DNA from 2 places in the Priestia sp. USM5 genome. Region 2 is predicted to be linked to the other one. Evidence: riboswitches for the same ligand, from Rfam matches in the RefSeq annotation. Region 2 holds a riboswitch; the other holds the start of a gene.
What was found. A riboswitch is a leader RNA that binds a small molecule or an ion and turns the genes downstream of it on or off. The one in region 2 is predicted to bind cobalamin.
Positions count from the first base shown of each region.

Region 1: it holds a riboswitch for cobalamin, as region 2 does, so the genes downstream of both, metE (5-methyltetrahydropteroyltriglutamate--homocysteine S-methyltransferase) here and ACWATA_RS00125 (ribonucleoside-diphosphate reductase subunit alpha) in region 2, are expected to answer to the same signal.

Region 1 is NZ_JBSGKN010000001.1:1,276,733-1,284,442, reverse strand. It holds gene ACWATA_RS06800 (GNAT family N-acetyltransferase) at 1-267, opposite strand, end outside; gene ACWATA_RS06795 (acetate uptake transporter) at 387-1,004, opposite strand; gene metE (5-methyltetrahydropteroyltriglutamate--homocysteine S-methyltransferase) at 1,147-3,441, opposite strand; cobalamin riboswitch at 3,592-3,780, opposite strand; SAM riboswitch class I at 3,860-3,970, opposite strand; gene ACWATA_RS06785 (hypothetical protein) at 4,051-4,302, opposite strand; gene ACWATA_RS06780 (hypothetical protein) at 4,561-4,731, opposite strand; gene ACWATA_RS06775 (metallophosphoesterase family protein) at 4,889-5,764, opposite strand; gene ACWATA_RS06770 (hypothetical protein) at 5,911-6,159, opposite strand; gene ACWATA_RS06765 (sugar porter family MFS transporter) at 6,296-7,675, opposite strand.
Region 2 is NZ_JBSGKN010000001.1:16,234-23,943, reverse strand. It holds gene ACWATA_RS00150 (hypothetical protein) at 1-272, opposite strand, end outside; gene ACWATA_RS00145 (DUF2325 domain-containing protein) at 327-608, opposite strand; gene ACWATA_RS00140 (DUF1540 domain-containing protein) at 816-974, shown strand; gene ACWATA_RS00135 (hypothetical protein) at 1,041-1,244, shown strand; gene ACWATA_RS00130 (ribonucleotide-diphosphate reductase subunit beta) at 1,274-2,317, opposite strand; gene ACWATA_RS00125 (ribonucleoside-diphosphate reductase subunit alpha) at 2,334-4,577, opposite strand; cobalamin riboswitch at 4,711-4,896, opposite strand; gene menC (o-succinylbenzoate synthase) at 5,175-6,278, opposite strand; gene ACWATA_RS00115 (o-succinylbenzoate--CoA ligase) at 6,282-7,710, opposite strand, start outside.

The DNA.
Region 1 (7,710 bases), 1.3 Mb from region 2:
ACCACCTGTTTCAGGGTTCGAAATCGTTTTTTCAAACAAATCATCCGTAATAAACGGAGCTGAAATGACGGGTCCGTTCACATATCCAATTATTTCGTCATTTTCTTCAGCGATGATAAACGTATCAGTAATGGTTTTGATCCGCGTGATAAATGCATCTTTTGAGGCAGCTTCATCAGGTGTAAACCCTTTGTTTTCTAACGTAATTAATTGGTTTAAATCTTTTTCATCCACTTGTCTTATAATCATTGAAACGTTTCCTTTCATTAAAAGCTACTATTCTCTTTCTCTCTTTCTACTATATATAAAAACGCACAAACAAAAAAGGATTGACCTCTGCATCATACAGAATTCAACCCTACTTCGCTGTTTAATGAACGTCTTGATTATTTAATAAATGCACCAAATGGCTTGCCCACTGGAAGCACAACTCGACCGTAGTGAGTATTTAATACAGCCGCTGCAGATCCATAGAATGAAAACAGAGCAATTAATAGCTCTGAGACTGCTGCTAGTAAGTGCGTGTATTCATATGCCACACCAAATGTACTTAGCGATAATCCAATAAATAAAAAATCAATTAACACAAAAATAATAAATAATACTTTATGAGTGCCCATTGCTCCAATCGTCATAAAAACGCTGAAAATTAAGTAGCCGACAAAAGCAAATGCTAGCTGCTTCGGATCCGCTTCTTTTGCGAGCGCTTCTCCAAATGCTCCAAGCTGAATAAGCCATGTCATAGCTACACCTAGCCAAAATAAACCGAAGGCACCAAAAGCCGTTGCGCCGAAGGTATTATTATGTTTGAAATCTTGCATAGACGCGATTAGCTGCCCTATTCCGCCTAAAAAAATCGCCCATGGCAATACCAATGAAACACCATCGGTTACCCCAAGCTTTTGAAACGATGCAACAAGTGTCACCATGGCAAGTCCGAATAGGCCTAGCGCTGATGGATCAGCTGTTACAATTTTAACGTGCTGCGTGCTGTTGTTACTCATGTTGTACCTCCCTGATTTTAAAAACACCTTTAAAAAGATACAAAAATCTAAGGGAAGTGTCAATGGATATTTTTGGCCTTTAAAAAACCCATAAGACCAAGCAATGTAGCGTTTACACTGCTTGGCCTTTACTTTCTTGTTATTAAGCGTTTTGTAATAAATTTTTTCTTGTTTGTTTTGCAGACTCAACCATCACTTTTAAAGCTTCCACCGTCTCGCTGATTCCTCTTGTTTTAAGACCGCAGTCGGGATTAATCCAAAACAATGCAGGATCAAGCACTTTTAGAGCGCGGTCAATGTTTCGTGTCAGCTCTTCAAGCTTCGGTACGCGCGGGCTGTGGATATCATATACGCCAAGTCCAATTCCCTGGTTATACGTATGTTTTTCAAACGCATAAATTAATTCACCATGGCTTTTGGACGTTTCAATGGAAATCACGTCGGCATCAAGCGCTTTGATCGCATCAATAATCTCTTCGAATTCCGAATAGCACATATGCGTGTGAATTTGCGTCTCGTTTTGCACCGATACTGTGGCTAATTTGAACGCGTACACCGCGGCGTTCAAGTAGCTTTCCCAGTTTTCTCGTTTTAACGGCAGTCCTTCACGCAGCGCCGGTTCATCTACTTGAATCATTGAGATGCCCTGACTTTCAAGTGCTTCCACTTCTTTTCTAAGAGCAAGCGCAATTTGATTTGCCACGTCGTAGCGCGGGATATCATCACGCACAAATGACCAGTTTAAAATCGTAATCGGCCCCGTCAGCATTCCTTTAACAGGCTTATTGGTTAGAGACTGTGCGTAGACCGTTTCTTTGATCGTCATCGCCTGCTCGTACGAGACATCTCCGTAAATAAGCGGCGGCTTCACGCAGCGAGAACCGTATGATTGCACCCAGCCAAACTTCGTAAACTGAAAACCTCCTAATTTTTCACCGAAGTATTCAACCATGTCCGTGCGCTCAAACTCTCCGTGCACAAGGACATCTAAGCCGATGTCTTCTTGAATTTCAATCCATTTTTTGATTTCAGCGTTAATGTACGCTTCATATGCTTCATCGCTTAACTCTCCTTTACGCCACTTCAGACGCTCTTTTCGCACTTCTTTTGTTTGCGGAAAGCTTCCAATTGTTGTCGTTGGAAGAAGCGGCAGTTGAAACGCTTCTTGCTGAACGCGTTGACGTACGTCAAACGACGCTTGGCGCTGTGCTTTATAGCTGTGCAGCTGCTTCAGCTCTTTTTGCACGTCTTGATGGTTTCGAAAAGATGATCCATTTAATGCTTGAATCGCCTGTTTACTTTCACTTATTTCTTTTTCTATTGCTTCTTTTCCTTGCTGCACCGCTTTTGTTAAAAGCGTGATTTCCTTTAGCTTTTCATCTGCAAAAGACAGCGCGTTTTTTAGAATTGGCTCAATGGTTTTTTCGCTTTTCACCGTGACAGGAACATGTAATAAACTTGATGAAGGCTGCAGAATCAAACGGTCTTTTGATACGGCTTCTTCAATTTCACTGATTGTTAAAAGCTGTTCGTCCAAGTTTTCACGCCAAATGTTTCGTCCGTCAATCACTCCTGCTGCCAGCACTTTATCAGTTGGAAACCCATATTTATTAAGCGCCGTGAGATTTTCGCCTCGGTCATGTACAAAATCCAATCCAATTCCGTGAACAGGAAGAGCAACTACTTCTTTATAGTAATCTACGCTGTCAAAATACGTCTGCAAAATGACTTTTACATTCGGTGCCGCTTTTTTCAAAGCTTCATAGACTTCTTTATACAGTGCCAGGTCTTCTTTTGATAGCGTTGTAGCTAAAACCGGCTCATCTATTTGTACCCACTCCACGCCTTCTGCCTGCAGCTCCGCTAAGATTGTTGCATAAAGAGGAACAAATTGTTCAACTACTTTTTTAAACTCACTTTTTTTATATCCTTTTGACAGCTTCACAAATGTTACTGGACCTAAAATAACGGGTTTGCCTTTGATATTCAGCTTTTGTTTTGCTTCTTTGTAAAATTGAAGCGGGCGATTTTCTACAAGTGCTGGCGTACATTCCTCAAGCTCGGGTACAATGTAGTGATAATTTGTGTTAAACCATTTTGTCATCGTAGAGGCTACCGCACCTTTTGTTCCTCGGGCGATGTCAAAATACGTTTCAAGGGATACCGGGCCTCCGCTATATTCAAAGCGCTTTGGCACCAAACCAAACATAGCGGCTGTATCTAACACGTGATCGTATAAGCTAAAATCGCCGACTGGAATTAATTCAATTCCTGCGTCACGCTGTTTTTTCAGATGCCCAAGACGAAGAGCTTCAATTTCCTGAAGAAAGATATCTTTCTCTAGCTTTCCTGCCCAAAACTGCTCAAGCGCTTTTTTCCATTCTCGTTTTTCACCAATTCTTGGATAACCTACATTTGAACTTTTTACACTGCTCATTTTTTCCACTCCCTATATATTTTTTTATCGCTAAACTAAAAAATCTCCCTTTTCGAAATGAAAAGAGAGATGATACGCATACTTAACTAAAGTTGAGATAGCCTGTTTTTCTCAACACGTATTCCTCACTCCTCTCTATATCCCGTAGAGCTTAAGTGCATACAACAGGCAGGTCTCCTGACTTAGGTTCATCGCTTCCTATCCCTTCCCATTTCAACATGAAACAGTGGTTAATAAGTTGCTCTCCATTACAGTGGCGGGACCGCGCCGGCTTTTCACCGGTCTTCCCTTTTAAGCTGCGTACATTCGTTACACAGCACCTGATGCATTTCTATGAAATTGTTCATTCAAAACATATTCACATAAAATAAAAAGCCTCTCTATCATGAATAGAGAGGCATAGTATCTATGAAATCCTCTCTTATTTTTCAAAGCTGTACGCTTTGCAGGATGTAGCACCTTTTTAACAAGATTGTTAAATGGTTGCCGGGCTTCACAGGGCCAGTCCCTCCGCCTCTCTCAATAAGAGTTTTAATTGTTTATAATATTTTGAATGTAGAGTCATCTTAACACCTTACATTTATGTTGTCAAAAGAAATTTCAAAAAAATTAGTTTTCAGGAGGCGTTGACGCTAATTTTTGCCTTAATAATTTGTAATCATCTTTTCGATGTGTTTCGATCAAGTCTTTTGCTCCTTGATGATACCCTGAAGAATAGATGTACTCTACCGCCGTTTCGATAAGCATTCTCTTTTCTTCCGCACATTCTCGGTCCATTAGGGGGAACAGTCTACCTAAAAGGTCATTTAAATCTTCCTTAATAAAACGATTGAGTCCTTCTTGCATCTTTTCGTTTGCCATGATAGCTCCTCCATTTGCTGTGTATGTTTTAAGCCTCTATAAACACGCATTTCACTGTGAATGTTAAGATAAAGTTAAGTCATTAAACAGTATATCAAGTGAATATTTTTCTTCAATTACATATGTAATACAAATATATGACAAATATAGAGAATATATCATCATTCACTATCTATTATAACGCTTGACTGGGCCTTCTGCTACAAGGTTTCGTACGGTTTTCCAAAAGAGGTTGAGACATAACCAAGTGAATCCAATCTAAAGGCAAATGGGATACATGAGCTGAATCGCTTGTGACACCGCAGTTGATTTCCGTACAAGACTTCGCTTTCCGCGGGCGGTCACTGAGCCTCCTCGTCGCATAAGCTCCTGTGGGGTCTCACGTGTTCCGCTTTTCCCGCAGGAGTCTTCGTCTTGTGCTCCAATCACCTGCTAGAAAGACCTATACACATGAAATCTACGTTTACCCTAATAAAAAAATGAACCACTAATCAAGATGCTTGATTAGTGGTTCATTTTTCATTTCGCCTAAAACCCTTTTTTCCCAGCCTCTTTTTTTTGAACCTAGCTTTCTACTTTCTTGTTTTTACAAACAACTTCTTCGAGGTCGTCCAAAATCCTTCCAAAGAAGAGGTCCTAAAATGTCGTACCGGCTAACAAAAAACTCCGTAAAATTATAATTATTTAAAATTAAAGGCGGTTCAAAATCAAGGGGAGCACCCGCGCCTCCTGATAATACAAAATCAGTACCTCTTCCAAGCGTAAACGACCCGTTTCTGTTTTTTCTAATAAACTGCTCGTCATACGCATGCACGTGGCTGACTAACACTTTTTTCACGCGATGTTCTTGAATTAAATCAAAAAATTCTTGACTCTGAGGAGTCGTTACAGGAAAACCTCCCAGGTCTGACCACCGGCCAATATTTGGCTGCGCATGCATGGCTACAACGGTATTACGAGGAGCATCCTCTAGCTGCTGCTCTAAATAATTCAGCTCTCTATCTGTAAATCCATATATTTTATTCTTGGGACTGATGATATTATTTAATGCGATGCACCGGAAGTTAAAGACAGGAATATCAATGACCCAGTGCACTTTTCCGATAGTGGCTCTGAAGTTTTCGAGGTTGCTTTCTTCAAGGTTTAATTCATCATGATTCCCTACGCATACAAACACGGGAATGTTTGGTGCTATTTTTTCGACAACTTTAACAAAGTGCTCCAAATACCTCTTTTCTCCTGTATACACGGTGTCTCCCCCATGAATAATGAACAGCGGATTCAATTCCACCGCCTTTTTTAACACAAGCTCAAATTCACCGCTCATCGTGTAACAATTATCGTTTGGTCCGTCACCTCTGCTGTCGCCCATAAAAACAAAGTTGAATGGATCTCTCGGATTTAATTGTTTAATTCTTTGCTTTAATAACTTTTCAGAACGTTCATGAAGCGTCAAATTCATCAACTAGTTAATCCCCCTATTACTAAATAAATTTAGTTAAAAGTAAACAAGCTTACTTATTTATATGAGAATTTGCTGATGAAGGTCACTATCTTCTTGTAAGAAGAACGCACATTTAAATTAGTTTTCATAGCCTATCTATTCTTTCATTTTGTTAAGCACGGATAGGACAACATAAAAGCTAGAATCTCAGTATCTATTAATACGAGCTGGAGCATAATCCAAAAATGAACAAAGGAATACATGAGCTGAACCGCTTGTGACACCGCAGTTGATTTCCGTGCAAGGCTTCGCTTTCCGCGGGCGGCCGATGAGCCTCCTCGTCGCTTGTGCGCCTGCGGGGTCTCACCTGTTCCGCTTTTCCCGCAGGAGTCTTCGCCTTGCTCTCCAATCAACTGCTAGAAGAAATGAAACAGCTGAAACCTGCGTTCACCATAAAAAACGAACCACTAATCAAAGTGTTTGATTAGTGGTTCGTTTTTCACTTCGGCTAACATACTTTTATCGCAGCCTCTTACATTTAAACAACAATTAGACGTATTTATTACGCTCAACTGGACTTAAAGAATTTCTTTCAGAGCGAGCTGCCATGTCCGTTTCAATTTGCTCTAGGCTACGTCCTTTTGTTTCAACAACTACAAAGCGTATGAAGAATAATCCGAGAACACAAATGATCCCAAATGTTGAAAAGATTACGCCTAAGCTAAACTGATCGGCTAAAATAGGAAACACAAGCCCTACTGCAAGCGATCCTGTCCAGTTAAAGGCAGATGAAATACCAGCACCGATTCCGCGCACAGAAAGCGGGAAAATTTCTCCTACAATGATCCACGTAAGCGGCGCCCAAGAAAACGCATAGCACAGGATAAAGCAGCAAAGTGCAATTAACGTAACCCAGTTAACAACGGATTCATTAACGCCTACTGCTCCAAGAATAGCCGGTGTAAAAAAGGAAAGAGCCATTCCCGCTCCGCCAACCGTAAGAATGGTACGGCGGTTGAATTTATCAACAAACTGTAGAAAAATAAGTGTTGTCACCACAAAAATTACCCCAACAATAACCGTAAAACCAGCAGCTACCTGCGGCGCTAAACCAACTTGACGGGCAATGCTTGTTGCATAATAAACAATTGAGTTGGAGCCTTGAATCTGCTGAAAAGTTGCCATTCCGACACCGATAATTAAAGCTAAACGAAACTTTTTCTGAAACAGCTGTTTAATGCCTGATTGTTCATGCACAGCTACGCTTTGAATTTCAGATACTTCAGCTTCGACTTCAGCTGCTGAGGAACGAAGCGTGCGCAGTACTTCACGCGCTTTATCTGCCATTCCGTTTTTAATTAAGTAGCGAGGTGACTCCGGAAGCTTGATCATACCGATGCATAAAACGATCGCAAAAATACCGGCGCTTCCAAGCATTAATCGCCAGCTGTTTGGAACCGGCTCAAAAATAAAGGCTACGATATAGCTTAACAATAACCCAATTACAATCATTAGCTGATTTAAACCTGAAAGCTTCCCGCGAATATGAGCAGGTGCGATTTCTGACATATAGGCAGGAACTAAAGAAGAAGCCGTTCCCACTGCTGTACCTAAAAAGACGCGCGCAATCGTTAACGTAATTTCCTCTGGTGCAATCGCTGAACCGATGGAGCCTAACAGAAAAATGATAGAGGAAATTAAAATTAACTTTCTTCGTCCAAACTTATCACCTAATAATCCGCTTAAAATAGAACCGATAATGGCTCCGCCCATTAGCGATGAAACCACAATCCCCAGCCACAGCGGACTTAAATGAAACGCTTCACGGATATGACCTTCTGCACCAGCAATAATCCCAATATCATAACCGAATAAAATACCGGCAAATGAGCCGAAGAAGAAGATAAACTTACTTGATACTTTACTCATGATTATATCCCCTTTGTATTGTCTTAGTTTTTCTT
Region 2 (7,710 bases):
TCGTAATAGTGAATGGGTGATGAAAACATATTTGGCTTTAGACGCCAATATTTTTCAATAAGCTGTAAAACATAGAGGTTTGAGCGATACTCAACTGGCTTGCTATAGTATGTTTTAATGATTTGATGGACGGTTACTTGAACATGCTGTTTCCAATCTATAGATGTCTTTTTCAAAAGAAGCTGCTGCTGATAAAATTTGTACGGACATCGAATAAATTGTTCGATGTGGTTATTGGAGAGTGTCTTTATATGCACTTTCATCGGTTCCATCTATGTCTCACCACCCTAATTGAAATTCATTCTCAATAATGATCAAAAATTAAATCATGAAATTTGCTCAATCACTTTACGAATAGCACTCCATGAATGTTTGACGAAATAAATTGGTTTTTGCTGTTTTTTTGCTTTCTCTTTAATGACTTTTGCCATATTGTGATTAATAAAATCCGTAATAACTAATACAAACCCAATATGTTCGGGAATTTCTCGCTTCACCATATTACTTTTACGGCCATCTAAATGAATTACTTCATTAAACCCTTCTCCCGCTAGACGATCTGTAATATGCTTTAACCTGTCTCCTCCTACAACCATGACTGATGACATGTTTGTTCCCTCCCAATTAATTATTCATTTAATGATTTGACAACAACCTGTATTCTTTACTATATATACAGTTTAATTGAGAATGATTCTCTTTGTCAATGTTTAATTGATAAAAATTCTCAATTAAAATGAAAGTCTACCACCTTTCTTATAAGTTAGTTGAATTTTGACCATACTATAGCTATCACATACAAAGGAGGGTTAACGTTGGAACAAAACATTCTTTGTGAAGTAAACAACTGTCACTTTTGGAAAAATGGAAATCACTGCAGTGCAGAAGAAATTTACGTAGTAAGTCATAGCGGAAAACATGCAGCAAGCAGCTATGAAACAGACTGTAAAACGTTCAAGCCAACTGAAGCGTAACCCGCAAAAGGACAGCCTCTGGGTTGTCTTTTTTCTCTCTTCAAGATTATAAAAAAGGAGACTAGTATGAAGACTGAACAACTGATTCATTTTTTTAAAGAAGAAGCCATAAAAGCAAATGAACAAACCTTTCCAATCTATGTACAATCATTTACTCATTTATGGACATACAAATGGGGAACACTTGAAAACATTCCAGAAGAAATTGATGACTTAATTACCACACGTGCGTTAGAACTTGGACTTATTCACTTAAAAAAAGCTGACTAATCAATAAGGAAATTAGTCAGCTTTTGTGTTTATAGATCATCAAATCCATTTGCATCTGATGCTTTTGTATATTGTCGTGATTTCTGTTCAAAGAAATCGGTTTTCCCTAAATCTACCTCTTGATAAGCAATAATCCAACGAAGAGGATTTTCAATCGGTGCTTCTGGGAAAGCAGCTCGACCGAAGCCTAACTGATTACAGCGTTTATTCGCCATATATTCAATGTACTGCTGCAGTTCTTTCATCGTAATGCCGTCGAATTTTTCTCCAATAACAGATTCCGCCCATTCAATTTCAAGACGAGCTGCCTCTTGGAACGTTTCAACTACAAACGTTTCTAGCTCCTCCGTACGATAAGCTGGATTTTCATTTAGTACTTCCTTGAAAATCTTTTCAAATAACCCAACGTGAAGCTGTTCATCACGATTGATATAATTAATCATCGTAGATGTCGCCACCATCTTTTGATTTCTCGCAAGATTATAGAAGAACGCAAATCCGCTATAGAAGAAAAGTCCTTCTAAAATAACATCATATACCATAGACTTCAAAAAGTTTTCAACCGTTGCTTCTTCGCTAAATGCTTTATATCCGTTTGTAATAAAGTCATTTCGTGCGCGAAGCTTTTCGTCTGTACGCCAGTATTCAAATACTTCATCTTGTTTTCCTTTTGGTACAAGACTTGATAAAACATATGAATACGAATGATTATGAACCACTTCTTGCTGCGCTAAAATAATCATTAGAGCGTTAATCGAAGAATCGGTTACATAGTCAGCTACTTTGCTAGCATAATCTGATTGAATACTGTCCAGTAGCGCCAGCAGGCCAATAATTTTTAGAAAGCTCTCTTGTTCGTCAGCGGTTAACTGAGGGAACTGTTTAATATCTTGCCCCATATTAATTTCAAACGGCGTCCAGAAATTAGCTAGCATACGCTTGTATTTAGGGAACGCCCATGAAAATCGGACGTCATCCCAGTTTAGAATATTGGAGCTCTTGCCGTTGATGATTCCTGTCGAACGGTTCGGAGCTGTTTCGTTCATTAATTCTCGTTTTAACATGCTTGTCATCAATTATTCACTCCTTTTAACTATGACAGCTTTCACATTCTTCAATGACTTCACTTGATGTTGAACGTACGTAATAGGTCGTTTTTAATTTTTCTTTCCATGCCGTCATATGAAGATCCAGCAGCTCTTTTGCTCGGATATCATTTTGTACATATAAATTGAATGAAATAGATTGATCAATATGACGCTGGCGCTTGGCGTTTTGCTTAATGCTCCAGTGCTGATCAATTAAATAAACGGACTTATAATACCAGTTTGTTGCTGGCGATAAATCTGGTGCCGTCACTGGGATTTTATAGTTTTTCTTTTCCTCTGAATAAAACTTACGGAAAATCGGATCAATACTTGCCGTAGAACCCGCGATAATAGATGTTGATGAATTAGGTGCTACAGCCATTAAATATCCATTTCTTATCCCATTGCTTTGAACTTCGCTACGCAGTTCACTCCACGCTTCGCTCGTATATTCACGTGTTTCAAAATAAGCGCCTGACTCAAAATCTGAGCCTTTAAATAATGGATATGCGCCTTTTTCTTTAGCTAAGTTCATGCTTGCCTGCACGGTTAAGTAAGAAATTTGTTCATACAATTCATCGCAATATGCTACCGCTTCATCTGTCTCCCATGCTATTTTCTTTAAGGCAAGCAAATGGTTCCAGCCAAATGTGCCAAGCCCTACTGCGCGGTACTTTTGATTCGTTAGCTTTGCTTGAAGTACCGGCAAATCATTTAACTCAATAACATTATCAAGCATGCGTACTTGAATTGGAATTAAACGTTCAAGTACATCTTCAGTTACGGCTCTCGCTAAGTTAATAGAAGAAAGATTACATACAACAAAATCGCCCGGATTCTTTGTAATAATAATTTTTCCGTCTTCCGTAATTTCCTCTGTTACGACCGTTGTACTTTGGTTTTGCGTGATTTCTGTACATAAGTTACTGCAGTAAATCATGCCCGCGTGTCGGTTTTGATTAGCTCGGTTAACCGTATCACGATAGAACATATAAGGAGTTCCGGTTTCAAGCTGCGAAAGCATAATGCGCTTGAAGATCTCAATAGCAGGCACTGTTTCTCTTGAAAGCTGTTCATTGTTTACACACTCAGCGTAACGAGTGCGGAACGAACCGCTGCCTTCTTCTTCATCATAAAAATCTTCTAACGAGTAGCCCATCAGCGTACGAACTTCGTGAGGATCGAATAAGTGCCAGTCTTCACGTGCTTCTACTTTTTCCATAAACAAATCTGGCAAACATACGCCAGTGAATAAATCATGCGTGCGCTGGCGTTCATCACCATTGTTCAAACGCGCGTCTAAGAATGAAAAAATGTCTTTATGCCAAACGTCTAAATATACGGCAATAGCTCCTTGTCGTTGACCTAGCTGATCGACACTTACAGCCGTATTATTTAGCTGTTTCATCCATGGAATTGTTCCTGATGATACGCCTTTAAAACCTTTTATATCACTTCCTCGGCTTCTAATATGACCGAGGTAGACACCAATTCCGCCTCCATTTTTACTAAGCGTGGCCAAATCTGTATTGCTATCATAAATACCGCGTAAGCTGTCATCAATCGTATCAATAAAGCAGCTAGATAGCTGTCCGTAGCTCTTTCCTGCGTTTGAGAGTGTTGGTGTGGCAACCGTCATATATAGACTAGAAAGCGCCCAGTACGCTTCTTTTACTAATGCTGTTCGATTTTCTTTCTTTTCTTGAGACATCAGCGTCATAGCAATGATAAGAAAACGTTCTTGCGGTAATTCGTATACACGCTTATCATGTGATGTCGCTAAATAGCGATCTGCTAATGTCAGCAATCCAATGTATGTAAATAAACGATCGCGTTCAGGAATAATGACTGAAGCAATTTCATTAATTTCTTCTTCTGTATATGTTTTTAATAGCTGTTTATTATAAATGCCGATTTTTGTTAGTTCTTGAATAAGCTGATAAAACGAACCGTACTTCTCTTTTTTATCATAACCTCGGTTGTCCGCTGCTTTTCGATATAGTTCGTTTAAGTAGACGTCTGCCGCCACGTACGTCCAATCTGGTTCTTCCATTGAAATACGCTCTAGGGCTGCCAAAATTAGTACGTTTGCAACCTTTTCGTCCGTCATATTTTCCTTTACTGTAACAGTTTGAATAACCTTTTCCTCATACAAAGAAAAATCAAGCTGCGTAAATTCTTTTTTTAAACGTTCAATATATGCAGTTAATTCATGTAGAATTGTAGGCTTTAATGTATTCACCATAAATATGGCTCCTCTCTTCACTTCAAAATAAAAAATCGCTCACCGTACCTCGGTGAGCGAATAGAACGAAGATAGAAGAAGACACTAAGTCTTTTCTCAATCCTCGCTCTACCCTCTCACCTCCCGAAGAAGATAAAACGACATAAAAAAGGCAGGTCTCCTGACTTATGCTTCTTTTTACTTTAAGGCCTTCCCATGATGTTTACTCACAGTGGATCTCCTTATTTCATCAGCATTCACAGTTGCGGGGACAGCTTTGGATTTTCACCAAATTCCCTTTTAAGTCTTTTTATCAGACACCTTTTTCACTGGAAAACACAAAATATAGTATTTTATTATTGTTTAACAAACAACATATTGTGTTATGTTATAAACACATTATATAGGACAACTTAGAAAACTATCAACCTATTTTCAAAAATAATTTTGTTTTTTACGATAAAATCCTTCGACTTTTTTCATCAAACTACTCCATCATAACATGTTTTGACACGCTTGATGGAACAATGTGCTCTTTTTAAAAAATTTGTCCTATTTTTCTACTAAACATTGCCAACATCAATAAAAAAACCGTTTTTCATAAAAAACGGTTTTTAATTATTTGTATTCTTTTTCAAATGCTGTGATTGTTTTGATAAACTTTTTATCAATATCGTATCCGATCCCCGGTTTTTCCTTCACCTTTATTACTCCGGCTTCTACCTCTACTTCGGGCTTAATAATATCTTTTTCCCAATAGCGAGACGACGCAGAAATGTCACCTGGTATCGTGAAAGAAGGCAGTGTGGCAAGGGCGATGTTATGAGCTCGTGAAATCCCGGCTTCTAACATTCCGCCAACCCAAAGCCTTACACCATGTAGGGCGCATAAATCATGAATTTTTTTTGCTACAGACATTCCGCCAACTCGACCGATTTTCACATTGATAATCTTGCAGCTTTTTTGTTCGATTGCATGACGTGCATCTTCATAGCTCACAATACTTTCATCTAAGCAAATCGGCGTCTTCATTTGCTTTTGTAATAATCGATGATCAAGGATATCATCCGAACTTAACGGCTGTTCGATCATCATTAAATTCAATTCATCTAGTTTTTTCAATGAATCACTATCGCTTAACGTATAGGCTGAATTGGCATCAGCCATAAGAGGAATGCTTGGAAATTCATCTCGAATTTGTTTCAGTAGCTCATAGTCAGCGCCTGGCTTAATTTTCACTTTAAAGCGCTTATAACCATCTTTCATATAAGTCTTTATTTGTTCTTTCATGATGGAAATATCATTTAAGCCAACTACCACTCCAGCTTCTACAGCAGGCCTTATTCCGCCAATTACTTCAGCTAAGGGCTTATTTTGGCGCTTTGCATACAAATCCCATACAGCACAGTCCAAAGCTGCTTTAGCCATGTTGTTCCGCTTTAGAGGTTTGAATAACTTTTGAACATCCTCTGGTTTTTGAAGCTGCTGGTGAAGAAGCGAAGGAATTAAAAAATCGTCTAACATATGAAAACATGTCTGAATCGTTTCTTCCGTATACCAAGGAGATGAAAAAGCAACGACTTCTCCCCATCCTGTAAATCCTTTTTCATCTTCTACTTCAAGCAAAATCAATTCTCGATCCTGGACCGTACCATAGCTTGTTGAAAAAGGAGAAAGAAGCTTCATGTCAATTTTATAAAGATGTACTTTTTTGATAATCATCGATTAAATTCCTTTCTGTATGAACGATGATAGCTTCCGGCGTATGATTTTATTAGAGGCCGTTCGCGGCAGCTCCTCTACTCGAACGAAATACTTTGGAAGTTTGTACTTTGCTAAAAATTGTTGAATGTGTAAAGATAACTCTTCATCTGAAACGTCTTCGTTTATAACAATGCATGCTGCAGGAACTTGTCCCCATTTTCCATCGGCTACTCCCGTTACACCGGCCTCTTTAACAGCGGGATGCTTCAACAAAACATTTTCAATTTCAGCTGGATATACATTTTCTCCACCTGAAATAATAAGGTCCGAACGTCTGTCTAATACATATAGAAAGCCTTCTTCATCCACTTTCCCGATATCTCCTGTATAGAACCAGCCTTGTTGAAGGGCTTTTTTAGTAGCTTCAGGTTTATTTAAATATCCTTTTGTAACATTTGGACCTTTAACAATGATTTCTCCTGCTTCACGTGTTTCATTTCCATTCTCATCTACAATTTTCATTGCACACGGAAATAATGGTTTACCTGCTGATCCCAGTTTTCGCAAACTATCTTCAGGTGAAAGCGTAACGAACTGTGAAGATGTTTCTGTCATTCCATACGTTTGATAAACAGGAATTTCTTTATTCACACAAGCCTCTAAAATAGTAAGCGGTGCGGGTCCTCCTCCTAAAAGCATACAGCGAAATGTATTTGGGTATTTACGTTCAGCTAATTCATCCAGCATATTCGATAGCATGGAAGTGACAACCGAAATAATTGTTACTCCTTTGTTTTCAATGGCTTCATTCACCGCTCTTGCTTCAAATCGTTCTTCTAAAATGATTTTCATTCCGTAAAAGACGCTCCGCATTAAAATGGATAATCCGCTAATATGAAACAAAGGAACCGCTATAAGCCAGCAGTCTTTTTCATTTAATCCTAAATTAAGCGCTGAACCAATGGAACTCCACCAGTGATTTCCATATGTCTGCAGCACTCCTTTTGGATTACCTGTTGTTCCAGACGTATACATAATGGTGAACGTCTCCTCGAGATTCCACGTTTTCTGAAAATACGTTTCTGTTTCTGGAGAACTTTTTAAAGAAGATAAAGGAAGCTGAGTAATGGAACTTTGGAACTCTCTCGTTAAAAATGCTTCATCCGTAATAAGCAACGACACGTTTGCATCTGTTAGCTGATAATTGATTTCTTCATTTGTCAAACGCGTATTGACGAGCAGCACCCGAGCGCCAATATAAGAAACCGCATGTAAAATCTCAATAAACTCCACGCTGTTTTTCATGCATAAAGCAATGGTATCACCTTGCTTTACACCGTTAAACGAAAGCTGCTGCGCTACTTTTTGAACACGCTTATGAAGCTCTTGAAAAGTAAGCGACGTTTGCAGTGTTTCTACCGCCACTCGGTTTGGCGTCAAATATGCTCTT